3 regions of the Micromonospora sp. WMMA1976 genome follow, and region 2 is predicted to be linked to each of the others. Evidence: riboswitches for the same ligand, from Rfam matches in the RefSeq annotation. Region 2 holds a riboswitch; each other region holds the start of a gene.

Region 1 (5,011 bases), 2.0 Mb from region 2:
GCTGGTGCTGCTCGCCGTGGTGTCGCTCGCCGCCGCCCTGACGCTGCCCGCGTGGACCGCGCTGGTCGCCGCACTGCTGGTCGGCGCCGGATGCGGGGCGGTCGCGCTGGACCTCGCCCGGCGCCGGTTCCGGCCGCCCGCCGGAGGTGGACCGGTCGGCCGGGCGCTGCGCCGCCACCAGCCCGAGTTCGTGCTGCACTTCTCCGCTCCGCCCGGCTCGGAGTACCAGGTCACCATGTGGCTGCCGTACCTGGAACGGATCGGCCGCCCGTTCATGGTGGTGCTGCGCGAACCGGAGCACCTGCCCGCGGTGGCCGCCGCCACCCGCGCCCCGGTCGTCCTCTGCCCCACGCTGAAGGCGCTGGACGAGGCGCTGGTGCCCAGCCTGCGGGTCGCCTTCTACGTCAACCACGGCGCGAAGAACGCCCACCTGATCCGGTTCAGCCGGCTCACCCACGTGCAGCTGCACCACGGCGACAGCGACAAGGCCCCCAGCGCCAACCCGGTCTCGGCCATCTTCGACAAGATCTTCGTGGCCGGTCAGGCCGCGATCGACAGGTACGCCCGCGCCGGCGTGGAGATCCCCGCCGACAAGTTCGTCGTAGTCGGCCGTCCCCAGGTCGAGGCCATCGAGGTACGCCGCGAGCCGGTCACCCCGCCGACGCACCCGACGCTCCTCTACACGCCCACCTGGACCGGGCACCACGCCGACGCCAACTACTGCTCGCTGCCGGTGGCCGAGACGCTGATCCGCCGGCTGATCGACAGGGGTGCCGTGGTGATCCTGCGCGCCCACCCGTACACCGGCAAGAACCCGGCCTCGGCCCGCCAGCTCGCCCGGCTCACCGAACTGCTCGCCGCCGACCGTGCGAAGACCGGCCGGCCGCACCTGTTCGGCGCCGCCGCGAGCCGCGAGCTGACGCTCACCGAGTGCGTCAACCGCGCCGACGCGCTGGTCTCCGACGTCTCCGGGGTCATCTCCGACTGGCTCTACTCCGGCAAGCCGTACGCGGTCACCGACACCGGCGCCGACGGCGAGCACTTCGTCGAGCGGTTCCCGCTCGCGGCGTCCGGCTACGTGCTGCGGCGCGACATGTCAAACGTGGACGAGGTGCTCACCGACCTGCTGGACGCCGACCCGAAGGCGGCACAGCGCTGGGCGGCGCGTACCCGCTACCTGGGCGACTTCCCCGCCGACGCCTACGCCGAGGCGTTCCTCTCCGCCGCCCGCCGGCAACTGGAACCCGACTGGGCGGTCCCGGGGCCGCGCGCGGCCCGCTAGAAGCGCGAGCCGGCCCGTCGCGGGCCGGCTCGCCCGTTCAGAGGTACGGGTCGAGCAGGGCGAGCACCGCCTCCGGGTCCTCGACGTGCGCGTTGTGGCCCAGTCCCGGCAGCGTCGCCACCGGCACGCCCAGCTCCTTGAGCTGCGCGTCGGTCACCATCGGATCCGCCTCGCCGCGGGCCAGCAGCACCGGTACACCGGTGGCCGCCAGCAGCACCGGCAGCCGGGGCTCCCCGACCGCGAACGCGGCCGGGTCCATCGCGAGCCGCCAGCGGCCGTCCTCCCGCCGCAATCCCGCGTCCACCACCGGGTGGTCCGGGGCGAACAGCCCGGCGAGCCCTGATACCCGCAGGTAGCGCCGGGCCGCCTCGTCCCGGGTGGCGAACCAGGTGACCGGCCGGGCGGCCAGTTCCGCCGACTTCGCCAGCTCGGCCGGCGACCAGACCGCCTTGATGCCGAGCCCGACCACCGCGTCGACCGGGAGCCCGCGCTGCCGGGCCGCGAGCGCCAGCGCCACCACCCCGCCGAGCGAGTGCCCGAGCAGCACCAGCCGGTCGTCGGGGCCGAGCCGCACCGGCCCGAGCCCGTCCACCACGCGCTGGGCCAGCGCCTCGAACGAGTAGCCGGGCAGCGGCGGTGACCAGCCGTGACCGGCCAGGTCGGGGGCGAGCCAGCGGCCGGGCCAGCGGCGTTCCAGCAGCGGCGCCCAGGGCAGCCACACCTCGCCGGTGGCACCCATGCCGTGCAGGAGAATCAGGTGCCGCTTCCCCGTCGCATCGCCCATTGGCGCAGTCTGCCACCGCCCGCCCCGGACACGCGAGACCGAACCCCGCCGACCCCCTCGCTGCGGCTCCGGCCGCCCACACGCCGCCCTCACCCTCGATCTTGGAGTTGTGGCACCTTCCATAGCGGGCGAGCCGGGCATACTGGGTGCCACAAGTCCAAGATCGGCGCGCCAAGACGGCGTGAGGGCGGGGGCGGGACGAGGAAGGCCGGCGCCCCGGGTGGGGTGCCGGCCTTCGGGTGTGCGGGACGGTCAGGCGGAGTAGCCGCGGCTGGCGATCCAGTGCGCCAGGTCGATCGTGGTGACCCAGTACGACGGCAGCGACGGGTCGGCCGAGTCGGCGATCCGCACGGTCCGGCCGTCGTCCTTGTAGCCGACCACGGCGACGTAGTGGCCGCCCGGGAACGAGTGCCAGCCGCCGTTGGTGTCGGTGGCCGTACCGGCGACGTTCGCGACGACCCCGCGGCCGTTGCTGATCGCCTCGACCACGTCGGCCTGGAGGCGGTCCATCTGGGCCGGGGTGGCCGAGCCGGGAATCATGCGGGTCCGGTACGGGTTGCCCTTGACCTGCTGGTTGAGCACCCGGGTGGTGTCCTCGGCGGAGTTGGTGCCCATCTCGGTGGTGCCGAGAGGACCGGCGAGCGCGTCCTGGCTGCGCTCGATGCCGGCGGCGCTGAGCGCGTTGCGCACGGCGGCCGGGCCGCAGTAGAAGTAGTTGATCTGCGCCTGGTAGTCGTAGTCGAGCGACTTGCTCGACGGCGGCTTCGGCTTGGCCTTGGGCGTGGTGTCCGGGTCCGCCGTGGCCTTCGCGGACGGGGAGGCGCTCGGCGACGCGCTGGGCGCGGCGGAGGCGCTGGGCGGTACGGCGATGCGGGCCTCGCCGCGGCTGGCGGGCTGCTCGCCGAGACGGGCGGAGCCGAGGTCGGCGACCGCGGCGGTGTTCTCCTGGACCGGGGCGTCGTCACCGGCGGTGGCGACGGTTCCGGCACCGGCGGCCAGCACGAGCGCGGCGGCCGATCCGGCGATGATCTGGTACGGGCGTTCGGTGACGATCCGTCGCAGCTGACGCTTCAGGTGGTGCTTCACGAAATCCTCCACGGGGCGTGAGCGGCGCACGCCGGCCCGGCACGCGGAGGAACTCACACGTGCTGGCGGGGCCGGATGGCCGGGGGATCGGGAACGCCCGTGATGCCGGGCGCCCAGGGGGCGGTTGCCGGTCGCGCGTCAGGCGCGCGCGGGCACCGCTTCGCCGTGGAGGCGGGGGGACGATCGAGGGGTGGGCAAGAGGGGTTGCTCCTTCCGTGGCCGCCGACCGGGTTAGCTGACGGATTCGGGCGGGAAGTACGCCCTACCGCGGGCCGTGGGCCCGCGGATTCACCCCGATGGTGCTCATGGGTCCCCGGTTCGTGGAACACGATTAGGCGGGTCGGTGCGGCGTCGCCGTCGGCGATCGATTACCGCATCGGACGCGCCGACACTACCGGTGGGTATGTCCCATGCCAAGCGCTCCCACCTGCGTAAACGTGATCCGCGGTAACGGATTTCGGAACACCCGGTTACTGACTTCGCTCAATGGGACAAGCAGTTTCGACGGCGCCCGGCGGCGGAAAGCGGACAGACGGCGAGCACCCGACCGGCAATCGCGGGACTCGATGACCCGTTCTGCGCCCGGCGCCCGTTTCGGCGGCCCGGGTGACCGGGCTCACCATATTCCGGGTAACGATTCGGTCGAGACGGTCGTCTCAGCCGACCCGGGCCGGGCGCCAGCGGGCGTTGCGGACCGTCGCGGCCACCGGCACGGCGCTCGCCGTCGCGCTCCGGTACGCCGGGGCGGGCCGCAGCGCGGCGGTGGCCGCGTACGCCTCGGCGGCGAGCGTCCGGGCGGCCTCGGCGGCCAGTTCCGCGTCCCGCCAGGCCGTCCGCTCCCGCGCGGCGGCGCTCTCCCATCCGGCCCGGCGCCCGTCCCGGACGGTGCGGGCCAGCAGGATCTCCTGCTCGGCCGGGTGCCGGCGGGGATCCCATCCGTTGCGGCGGGCCAGCACGTCGGCGAGCTGACGGGCGGTCAGGTCGCCCCGCCAGTGCGCCGTCATGGCGGCGTGGTGCAGCCAGCGCTCCCGGGCCGCGTACTCGGCCGGGGTGCGCGGCGTGCGCGGGGCGGGCAGCGCGGCGGCACCGGCGAGGCGGCGGGCGGCGGCGTCCGCCTCGTCGTACGCGGTCCAGGCCCGGTCCGCCTCGTCCTGCGCGGCCAGCCACCGCTCCCGGCGGCGACGGGCCGTCTGGGCGGCTCCGGCGGCGGCCACCGCCACCTCCTCGGCGTACCGGACCAGGTCGTCACGGCGGGCGGCGTCGGCGTCGGCCGGTTCGGGGGCGGCCTCCGGCGCGGGGTCGCGTTCGGGCCGGGCGACGAGCGCGGCGAGCAGGCCGAGGGCGAGCAGCAGCAGGAAGGACCAGATGGCGGCGGCCTCGGGCACGGAGGTGAGGAAGTGGTACAGAGCGGTCTGGGACATGGTCGGCACCTCACGGGAAGGACCTGGCGGGAGGACCCGCACGACCTCGCCGGGGCGGGCCGGTGGCCGCCGGGGCGGGTGCGGGGATGACGTGCGAGTGGGTGCGGAGGACGGGCGCGGCCCGTGAGCGGGTCAGCGGGCGGGCGGGGCCCGCGGGCCGGCCGGTGCGGCGGCCCGTCCGGCCGGGACCGGCTGCGGTGCGGCCGGGGCGGCTGCCCGGGGCGCGGGCGCCGGCACCCCGGCGGGGAGGGCCTGCCGCTCGGCCACGCGGTCGACCTCCGGCCGCACGGCGGTCGAGGTGCCCGTGACCGGGTACGCCGAGACGGCGACCGCCGGGGCCGGGGCGGCAGCGGCGACACCGGCCGGCAGCGTGGCGGCGCCGAACGAACAGGCGACGACCACGGCGAGACTGGCGAGCATCCGGGCGGTCCAGCGCGC
Region 2 (5,011 bases):
AACAAACGGTCGCCTTGATTCCATCGGACGCCTTCCCTAATGTGAGGCACCGACCGCTGTGGGTCGTCTGCCTCGATCTTCCCTCTCGCGAGGCGCCCGGCGGTCGGTTGCAAAGGAGTCCGTGCCGGTGGCAACCACGCCCCCTCAACGTCACGCCCCGAGCGCTCCACCCGGCCGGCGGGCCGGGTTCCGACGGGTGGTACACGGTCTGGTCACCCTGGTCGCGGCCGCCGCGGTCGGCGCCGGAATGCTGACCGCCCCGGCGCACGCGGCGCCGTCGGTGGACGAGATCGACGCGCAGATCGACAAGCAGTGGCAGCAGCTCGAACCCACCATCGAGCAGTTCAACAAGGTCCGCTCGCAGCTTCGCGCCAACCAGAAGAAGTCCAAGGCGCTGAAGGACAAGATGGTGCCGCTGGAGCTGGCCTCCACGCTCGCCATGAACAAGGTCGGCGACATCGCGGCCCGGTACTACATCCAGGGCCCGTCGCAGGAGCTGGGCGCACTGTTGGTGAACACCAAGCCGGGCACGCTGGCCGAGCAGCTGGTCATGCTGGACCGGATCGCCGACGACCAGCGCCGCCAGATCGCCGGTGTGCTCAAGGTGCGCGACGAGTACAACAGGCAGAAGGAGAAGCTCGACGCGCTGATCGCGCTGGAGATCAAGCAGCAGAACGATCTCGCGGCGAAGAAGAAGCAGATCGACTCGGAGATCAAGCGGCTGACCGCCATGCTCCCGGTGACCTCGATCCGCCCGGCGGGCTGCCCGAAGATCGACGGTGTGGTGAGCAGCGCCGCGCGGACCGCCATCAAGACGGCCTGCGCCCAGGTCGGCGACCCGTACGTGTGGGGCGCCACCGGCCCGAACTCGTTCGACTGCTCCGGCCTCACCCAGTACGCGTACAAGGCGGCGGGCATCTCGCTGACCCACTTCACCGGCGCGCAGTGGAACGAGGGCCGCAAGGTGTCCCGCTCCGAGGCGAGACCGGGTGACCTGGTGTTCTTCGGTTCCGACCTGCACCACGTCGGGCTCTATCTCGGCAACGGGGTGATGGTGCACGCGCCACGGACCGGCAAACCGGTCCAGGTGTCGAGCATCAGCACCCAGCCGCTCGCCGGCTTCGTCCGGGTCGCCTGACCCCTGTCACACGGAAAGCCCCCGGTCCGCAGGGACCGGGGGCTTTCGCGTTCTCGTGGAGAGGTCAGCTTGGCGTGCCGACCGGGGACGGCAGGACCAGCACGTCGTCCAGGTTCACGAACATGATCCGGTGACCGAACTGGACCTGCACGTACTTGTTCTTGCCGCGGACCACGGTCCGGTCACCCGGTGCCGAACCGTCGAACGAGACCGCCCGGTAGTACTCGCCGGGCAGCACCCCGCCGACCGCGTACCGCTGGCCCGCGGCGAACGTGTACTGCAGCGGCGAGATGGTCTGGTACGGGATGGTGTCCGGGTAGGCGGCCTGCTCCGGGTAGGCCCGCCCGTACACCGGGATGGTGGCCTTGCCGGGCCGCGGGGTCACCACGAAGCCGGTGGCCCACTTGGCGGTCGGCGCGGAGGCCGGGTTGAGGAACCACGCCTTCTGGCCGAGGTACCAGATCGCCGTCCAGTCACCCTGCCGGCCGGCGAGCGCGTACGTCTGACCGGCGGAGGCGCGGGCGCCGTGGTCGGAGATGTACATGGTGTCCGGCGTACCGTCCGGGCGCAGCCCGAGGTCGTTGACGAGCGGGGCGTCCGGGCTCGGCGCGGTCCGCAGGATCACTGCGGAGGAGCCGCGCGACGGGCACGGCTCGGCCGGCGGCCGGGGCGTCGGGACACCGGGCGGCTGCTGGTTGCAGCCGGTGAACGCCGGCCGGTTGGTGGCGAAGTCCGGGTCGATGGTGACCAGGCCGGTACGGGGCGTGCCGGTGCTGCGGAACGGCGCCTTCATCAGGTCGAAGTAGTGCGACCAGTCCCAGTACGGTCCCGGGTCCCAGTGCATGCCGCCCACGTTGGCGGCGGTGATGCCGGGCACGTTGTCGTGGCCGATGATGTGCTGCCGGTCCATCGGGATGCCGAGCTTGAGCGCCAGGTGCCGCACCAGCTTGGCGGAGGTGCGGTACATCGCCTCGGTGTACCAGGTGCCCTGACCGGCGAAGCCCTCGTGCTCCAGGCCGATGGACTTGGCGTTGACGTACCAGTTGCCGGCGTGCCAGCCCACGTCCTTGGTCTTGATGTGCTGGGCGATGTAGCCGTCCACCGAGCGCAGCGTGTAGTGCCAGCCCAGGTAGTCGGCCCGCTTCACCAGGTCGACGCTCGGGCCGAAGTAGCCCTCGGTGTCGTGGATGACGATGTACTCGATCTTCTGCTGCTTCGGCCGGTCGCCCAGGTCGTGGTTGCCGTAGTCGCCCGGGTCGTCGCTGAGCTGCTCGTACGGCGCGGGGATCCACTCGCAGGCCAGCCGTACCGGGCACTCCAGCCCGTCCGGCCGCTCGGCGTTGCGCAGGCCGAGGCGGGCCAGCCGGGAGCGGTCCGGCTGCGCGGCGGTGGCGGCGAGCGTGACCCGCTGGCCGTCGTCGGTGGTGCGGCTGGCGCCCTGGCCGAGCTGGTCGTAGACCTCGTCGGCGAAGGCCGCCGCGGCGTCCGAGGTGTCCGCGCCGGAGTACCGGGCCACCGCGCCGTACCAGGCCGCCGGGTCGGTGCCGGCGCCGACCGGCCCACCCAGAGCCTTCTGGTACGACGCCAGCAGCGCCGCGCCACCGCGGATGTTCGCGGCCGGGTCGGTGCGCAGCGTGCCCGCGTCGAGCCCGGTGAGCGCGGCGGCGGCGTCGAGCGTCTGGAGCGAGGCGGGCGGCAGCGGGGTCTCCCGCTCCGGCGCGGCGGCGGTGGCCGGGTCGAGCTTCAGCGGCCGGGAGTCGTCGCCGCGCGGGTCCTCGTCCTCGTCGACGTGGGCGCTGCCCGGCATGGCGAGGATGTGCGCGGCGTCGGTCAGGTGCATCGGGCCGTAGCCGCCGCTCGTGCTCGGCTGCCCGGGGTGGGTGTCCCAGCGGGACTCCAGATAGGAGACACCGAGCAGCACGTTCTGCGGCACGCCGTACTCGGCCGCCGCGGCGGCGTATTGTTGTTGCCTGTCGCTCGCGGGCGCGGACGTGTCCGGCGCGGCGGTCACCGGGCCGGTCGTCGCCAGCGCGGTGGCTGTCGCCACTGCGGCGGCGAGCAGTATCCGTCTGCCCGACGGCGGGGCGGAGAGGTGCATCGAACCTCCTGGACAGGGATGGGTGTCACTGCGTCTCCACCCTCACTCCGCACACCCGCGGGGGTCAATACCTTTCCAGCGAGTAATCAGCCTTGAAAGAAAATTTCACCTCCGCTCCGGGTGTGGCCCTTCATCGCGTACGGAGTGTCACGTCGCTGGAAGTTGCGGATCGATAACGGTGGTCCCTACTCTGGTGAATCGTCGGCCGCACGTCTCACCGTCCAACCCGGTCGGTGACGGTCCGACACCGCCGAGTCGCCTCCGGGCGAGCCGGGGAACCAGGTACCTGGGGTGAATCCGCAGCGATGCGGTAGGGCGGCTCCCTTCCCGCCCGAATCCGTCAGCTAACCCGGTAGGCGGTACGGAAGAAGGAGTACGGACGCCCGGTGGCACTCCATGCCCCGCGGCCGTCGTCGAACCGGTCCACCGACCGGTCCAGCGTCGCGCCGCGTTCCCGCTGGTCCCGCTTCACCACCGCCCTCGCCGCGCTGGTCGGCACCGCAGTCGTTCTGACCGGCGGCGCCACTGCGGCACACGCCGAACCCTCGGTCGCCGAGATTGAGGCCCAGATCGACCGCGACTGGAACAAGCTCGAACCGGTCATCGAACAGGTCAACGCCGTACGCGAGCAGCTCGCCGCGCGGCGCAAGCAGGCCGACGCGCTCGGCCGGCAGATCGCACCCCTCCAGGCCCGGGTGGACGCCGCGCTCGGTCAGGTCGGCGGACTCGCCGCCGACGCCTACAAGGGCGACAACCTCTCCACAGTGAACGCGCTGCTGGGCAGCCGCTCACCCGGTGACCTGGTCACCGGCCTGGAACTGCTGGACCGCTTCGCGCACCGCCAGCACGAGCAGGTGCGCTCCGTCGCCGCGCTGCGCGACGAACTGGCGGCGAAGAAGAAGCCGCTGGACGAGATGATCGCCGGGCTGGCCCGTACCGAGGCCCAGCTCGCGGCGAAGAAGAAGCAGATCGACGCCGAGATCGCCAAGCTGGAGAAGCTGCGGCTCAAGGTGTACGGCAAGGGCGGCGGCGGCCCGCTGCGCCCGGCGCCGTGCCCGGCCGGCTACCCCGGCGGCCCGGCCGGGGCGGCGGTCAAGTTCGCCTGCGCCCAGATCGGCAAGATCTATGTCTGGGGCGCGGCCGGGCCCGACCACTTCGACTGCTCGGGCCTCACCTTGGCGGCCTGGGCCAAGGGCGGGGTCTCGCTGCCGCACAACGCGCGCCAGCAGCACGGCGTGACGAAGCGGATCAGCCGCGCCGAGCTGCGCGCCGGTGACCTCGTCTTCTACTACAGCGACCTGCACCACGTGGCGATGTACGTGGGCGACGGCTGGGTGGTGCACGCCTCCCAGTCCGGCAAGCCCATCACCATGAAGCGGGTCGACGACGGCGACATCAACAGCTACGGCCGTCCCGGCTGAGGTCGTGGCCCGGGGCTCCGCCGGTGACGGCGGGGCCCCGGCCGTGCCGTCAGCGCGTCGGCCAGGTGCGCCAGCTCTGCCAGGACCGGCTCGGCGTCGGACCGCGCTGCCCCTGGTAACGCGAGCCGTAGACGGCCGAGCCGTACGGGTGCTCGGCCGGCGAGGAGAGCCGGAAGATGCAGAGCTGGCCGATCTTCATGCCCGGCCAGAGCGTGATCGGCAGGTTCGCCACGTTCGACAGCTCCAGCGTGACGTGACCGGAGAAGCCGGGGTCGATGAAACCGGCTGTCGAGTGGGTCAGCAGCCCCAGCCGCCCCAGGCTCGACTTGCCCTCCAGCCGGCCCGCGAGCTGGT
Region 3 (5,011 bases), 490 kb from region 2:
GAAGCCGCTGAGCTTCGTCGCCGTGTTCATGGTGTCTCCTCGGTTTCTACGGGTCGTCGGACCCGTCACGCACCGACGAGGTCGTAGCCGGCCTCGTCGACCGCCGCGCGGACCGCGTCCACGTCCAGCGGGTTCTGACTGGTGACGGTGACCCGGCCGCCGGCCAGGTCGACCTGGACGTCGGTGACGCCCGGAAGTGCGCTCAGCTCGGTGCTCACCGAGTTGACGCAGTGCCCGCAGGTCATGCCGCTCACCTGGTAGGTGGTCTCCATCTCGCCCTCCGATCTGATACCCCCCAGGGGTACGTTCGGAACGTTAGCATACCCCCGAGGGGTACGCTATCCTCGGTTTCATGACCGCGCCGTCCAGCCCGACCCGGGGCTACACCGCCAGCAAGGACCAACTCCTCGCCCGGCTCCGCCGGATCGAGGGCCAGGTCCGTGGCATCGAGAAGATGGTCGAGGACGACCGTTACTGCATCGACGTGCTGACCCAGATCTCGGCCATCCAGGCGGCGCTGGACAAGGTCGGCCTGGGTCTACTCGACGGCCACGCCCGGCACTGCATGCACGAGGGCGCCGCCGAGGGCCGGGCCGACGAGATGGCGACCGAGATGATGGCCGCCGTCGGCCGCCTGATGAAGCGCGGCTGAGCGGGGACCTCCGACCCTCGGACCAGGGCACATCGACCCGTGCCGGCGCACCCGGGCGGACGTACCGTCGACGTGGCGGGCAGGCCGGCCCGGCGGACCCGCGGTGACGGACGGAGGGCGGCCCGATGATGTGGCAGAGCCCGATGATGGGCTGGATGTGGATCTGGTCCCTGCTGGTGCTCGCCGTGCTGGCGGGGCTCGTCTGGGCGGCCGTGCGGTGGACCGGCCCGCAGTACCTGGGCCCGACGACGGCGCGGCGCATCCTGGACGAGCGGTACGCCCGTGGCGAGATCGACGAGGACGAGTACCGGCGACGCCGGGCCGGCCTGGCCTGACCACGCGGGGCGAGCGTCAACGGCCACGGTGTGCGGGACCGGACGGCCGGGCTGCCTACCATGTGCGGGCGACGACCCGGACGTGGTCGACACGTCCGCCCCGGCCGGGTGACCAGACCGGTCCGGCGGACCAGGCGTCGCCGCGACCGTTGGGAGAGACCTCATGGGTGCCGACCACACCCGCCCCGCACCCGCCGCGCCGCCGGGCGTACGACGGCTGCTCGTCGCCGTGGTGGTGCCGCTGTTCGCGCTCACCGTGATCGCGGCGCTGGTGCTCTGGCCCCGGCAGGACCGGGAGCCGGTCGGCGGCGCGGACGTCCCCCGCTACCACGGCACGGTGACCCGGGTGGTCACCGAGCCCTGCCCGCCGACGCCGGAGGCCCCGGAGGGCGGCGGTGGCCCGTGCGGCACGGTGACGGTCACCGCCGAGCAGGGCCCGGACGCGGGCCGGCAGGTCGAGACGCCGATCCCGGCCGGGCCGGGCGCGCCCCGGGTCGCGGTCGGCGACGAGGTCGTCCTGGTCGAACTGACCGACCCGGCCGACCCGGCGGTGAAGTCCTACAACATCGCCGAGCACCAGCGCGGTACGCCGCTGATCTGGCTGATGGTGCTGTTCGCCGCCGCGATCGTGGCGTTCGGCCGGTGGCGCGGGCTCGCCGCGCTCGGCGGCCTGGTGGCCAGCTTCGCCATCCTGCTCGGCTTCGTGCTGCCTGGTATCGGCGCCGGCCAGCCGCCGCTGCTCGTCGCGATCGTCGGCGCCGCGTTGATCATGTTCGTGGTGCTCTACCTGACCCACGGGATCACCGCACAGACGTCCGTCGCGGTGCTCGGCACGCTCGGCAGCCTGGTGGTCACCGGCGTGCTCGGCCTGCTCGCCACGTCCGCCACCCACCTGACCGGCTTCGGCAGCGAGGACGCCACCACGCTGTCCATGTTCCAGGGCGGCGTGGACCTGCACGGACTGCTTCTGGCCGGCATCATCATCGGCTCGCTGGGCGTGCTGGACGACGTCACGGTCACCCAGGCGGCCACCGTCACCGAACTGGCGCACGCCAACCCCGGACTGTCCCGGCGGCAGCTCTACCGGGCCGCGACCCGGGTCGGCCGGGCCCACATCGCGTCCACCGTCAACACCATCGTGCTGGCGTACGCGGGCGCCTCACTGCCGCTGCTGCTCCTCCTGGTCGCCGACTCCCGCCCGGTGAGCGAGATCCTCACCAGTGAGTTCCTCGCCCAGGAGATCGTCCGCAGCGCGGTGGCGACGCTCGGCCTGATCGCCGCCGTACCGCTGACGACCGGACTGGCCGCGATCGTGACCACCGCCGGGCGGCGCTCGCCCGGCGCGGAGCCGGCGCCCGCCGCGCCCCGGCCGCCGGCCGGACGGGACGACGCACTGGAGGCGCTCGGCGGCGGGAAGAGTACGGAGGCCGCATGGTGACACTCCGCAGCGTGACCATCGAATTCAAACGCGACGCTGGTCACGGTGTGCCACGGCGAAATCTCGCTATTGGTCGGCTTCCGGACGTAGATCCTCACGAGTGCTGTCAGGTAACCTCGCTGCCGGTCACCGCCGAAGGCGCGCACCGGCGCCAGCGGTGCCGCCGCCCAATCGCCCACGGGCGAACCGGGGAACCAGGTACATGGGGTGAATCCGCGACAGCGGTAGGGGCCACTTCCGTCCCGAACCCGTCAGCTAACCCGGTCGGCGGCCGACGGAAGGGAACACTGTGACGGCACCCCTGCGCCGCTGGCTGACACCCGTGGTGGCCGTGCTGGCCTCGCTAGCAGTGCTGGCCGGCCCGAACCCGGCGACCGCGGCCCCCGCCGCGGCGGCCCCCGGCACCCCCTCGGGCCACGAGGAGGACGGCGATCCGCCACTCATCACCGAGGCGATCGACTCCGCCAACCGGAACTTCCTCCAGGCCAAGGCGAAGCTCGCCAAGTCCCAGGACCGCCAGCGGCGGCTGGCGGCCGAGGTGAAGACGGCACAGGCCGAACTCGACGCGCTCAGCCCGCAGGTCAACCAGCTCGCCGCCCAGTCCTACCGGACCGGCCGGATGGGTGCGATGGCGATGCTGCTGGAGAGCAACTCCCCCGACTCGTTCGTCCGCCGGGTCAACGCCCTGGACGAGCTGAACCTCCTCAACGCGCAGCGCCTGGCCGCCATCAACGCGGTCAAGACCCGCGCCGAGCAGGCCAAGATCGCGCTCGACGCCGAGGTGCGTGAGCAGGAGAAGCAGAAGAACGCGATGGAGCGCGAGAAGGTGCAGGCCGAGCGCGCACTGAAGCTCGTCGGCGGTCTCGGCTTCACCGGCGGCCTGGTCTCCGCCACCTCACCGGTCGCCAAGATCGCTCCCGGCCGCACTTCCGACGGCGGGTGGAAGGCCGAGTCGTGCAGCGAGGACGACCCGACCACCTCGGGCTGCGTCACGCCGCGCACGCTGCACGCGTACAAGGAGGTCCGGCGCGCCGGCTTCAAGCGCTTCGTGGGCTGCTACCGGCCCGGCGGGCCGTGGGAGCACCCCAAGGGCAAGGCGTGCGACTGGTCGCTCCAGAACAGCGGCTTCGCGCCCTGGCACAACAACGACACCCGCCGGTACGGCAACGAGGTGGCCGCGTTCCTCATCCGCAACGCCGACCGGCTGGGCATCTACTACGTCATCTGGAACCGGCAGATCTGGTTCCCGGCCACCGGCTGGAGTTCGTACAGCGGGCCGTCGAACCACACCGACCACGTCCACATGTCGCTGCTCTGATCCGGGCACCACGAAAAAGGGCCGCCCGAGGGCGGCCCTTTTTCTCGTCCGTACGGGTCAGCCCGCCAGCGCCGGGTCGGCGGGCGCGGCCGGGGCGGGCAGCGGGGCCGGGGACTGCGCCACGGTCCGCACCTCGCCACCGGCGAGCCGGTACGACATGCCCACCACCGTGCAGCGCCCGGCGGCCACCCGCTCGGCCAGCACGGCGGACCGGGCCAGCAGCGTCTCCACGGTCTGCGCGATGTGGACGTCGATGATGCCGTCGAGGTCCTCGACGCCCTGGCGGGCGGCTCGCAGCAGGCTCGGCGAGACCGCGTCCACCACCGCGCCCAGGTGACCGGCCGGGGCGGCGCCGGTCCGGACCCCCTCCCGGGCGGCCTGGACCGCGCCGCACGAGTCGTGCCCGAGCACCACCACGAGCGGCGTGCCCAGCACGGTGACGGCGTACTCGACGCTGCCGAGCACCTCCGGCCCGGCGGTGTGCCCGGCGGTACGCACCACGAAGAGGTCACCGAGACCGCGGTCGAAGATGATCTCGGCGGCGAGCCGCGAGTCGGAGCAGCCGACGATCACCGCGAACGGGTGCTGGCCGTCGGCCACCGCCGCCCGATGCCCGGCGTCCTGATTCGGATGCTGCGGGACGCCGGTGACGAACCGGTGATTACCGGCACGCAGCTCGGTCAGTGCCTGTTCCGGGGTGCTCGGCGTCATGTCCCTCACCTCGTCTACCTGGGGAACCACCAGGCCGAACGGCCTCGCGACCCACGGTCACACGCCCCTCGGGGTCCGTCAAGATTCGTGATACGCATTTCATACTTTCCCCGTCGCCGGACGCACCGGCACGCGCCGATTCGGCCGGTGGCGCGGGTGGCCATAGCATGACCATCATGGCGACCACACCAGTTGAGGACGGGAGCCGCCGTAACTGGACCTTCCTCACCAACCACGGCCATGTGCTGCTGGCGATCGCACGCAACCCCACCGCCCGGCTGCGGGACGTGGCGGACGAGGTGGGCGTGACCGAGCGGGCGGCCCAGGCCATCGTGGCCGACCTGGAAGCCGGGGGTTACCTGCGGCGTACGCGGGTGGGACGGCGCAACGAGTACACGATCAACCCGAAGGGCCGCTTCCGGCACCCGGCCGAGGCCGACCAGCAGGTCGGCGCGCTACTGGCCCTGTTCGCCGCCGAGCCCGCCGGGGACGCCGCCGCCGGCCGGTGACCCGGCCGGCACCACGTGTGCCCCGCGCGGACGGGCGCGGCGGGTAAT

What was found. Region 2 has a riboswitch for cyclic di-AMP ahead of O7546_RS29320 (C40 family peptidase). Riboswitches for the same ligand answer to the same signal wherever they lie in the genome.
Region 1: linked by a shared signal. The riboswitch ahead of O7546_RS08220 (C39 family peptidase) and the one ahead of O7546_RS29320 (C40 family peptidase) in region 2 are both predicted to bind cyclic di-AMP.
Region 3: linked by a shared signal. The riboswitch ahead of O7546_RS01070 (hypothetical protein) and the one ahead of O7546_RS29320 (C40 family peptidase) in region 2 are both predicted to bind cyclic di-AMP.

Annotation. Positions count from the first base shown of each region.
Region 1 covers NZ_CP114912.1:1,732,115-1,737,125, reverse strand. The annotation lists gene O7546_RS08230 (CDP-glycerol glycerophosphotransferase family protein) at 1-1,282, shown strand, start outside; gene O7546_RS08225 (alpha/beta hydrolase) at 1,320-2,066, opposite strand; gene O7546_RS08220 (C39 family peptidase) at 2,319-3,152, opposite strand; cyclic di-AMP (ydaO/yuaA leader) riboswitch at 3,358-3,500, opposite strand; gene O7546_RS08215 (hypothetical protein) at 3,809-4,573, opposite strand; gene O7546_RS08210 (hypothetical protein) at 4,706-5,011, opposite strand, start outside.
Region 2 covers NZ_CP114912.1:6,337,215-6,342,225, forward strand. The annotation lists gene O7546_RS29310 (C40 family peptidase) at 128-1,138, shown strand; gene O7546_RS29315 (peptidoglycan recognition family protein) at 1,203-3,236, opposite strand; cyclic di-AMP (ydaO/yuaA leader) riboswitch at 3,475-3,609, shown strand; gene O7546_RS29320 (C40 family peptidase) at 3,623-4,657, shown strand; gene dcd (dCTP deaminase) at 4,707-5,011, opposite strand, start outside.
Region 3 covers NZ_CP114912.1:214,759-219,769, reverse strand. The annotation lists gene O7546_RS01095 (hypothetical protein) at 1-30, opposite strand, end outside; gene O7546_RS01090 (heavy-metal-associated domain-containing protein) at 66-272, opposite strand; gene O7546_RS01085 (metal-sensitive transcriptional regulator) at 353-652, shown strand; gene O7546_RS01080 (SHOCT domain-containing protein) at 808-987, shown strand; gene O7546_RS01075 (YibE/F family protein) at 1,151-2,425, shown strand; cyclic di-AMP (ydaO/yuaA leader) riboswitch at 2,580-2,711, shown strand; gene O7546_RS01070 (hypothetical protein) at 2,715-3,743, shown strand; gene O7546_RS01065 (carbonic anhydrase) at 3,801-4,454, opposite strand; gene O7546_RS01060 (helix-turn-helix domain-containing protein) at 4,622-4,963, shown strand.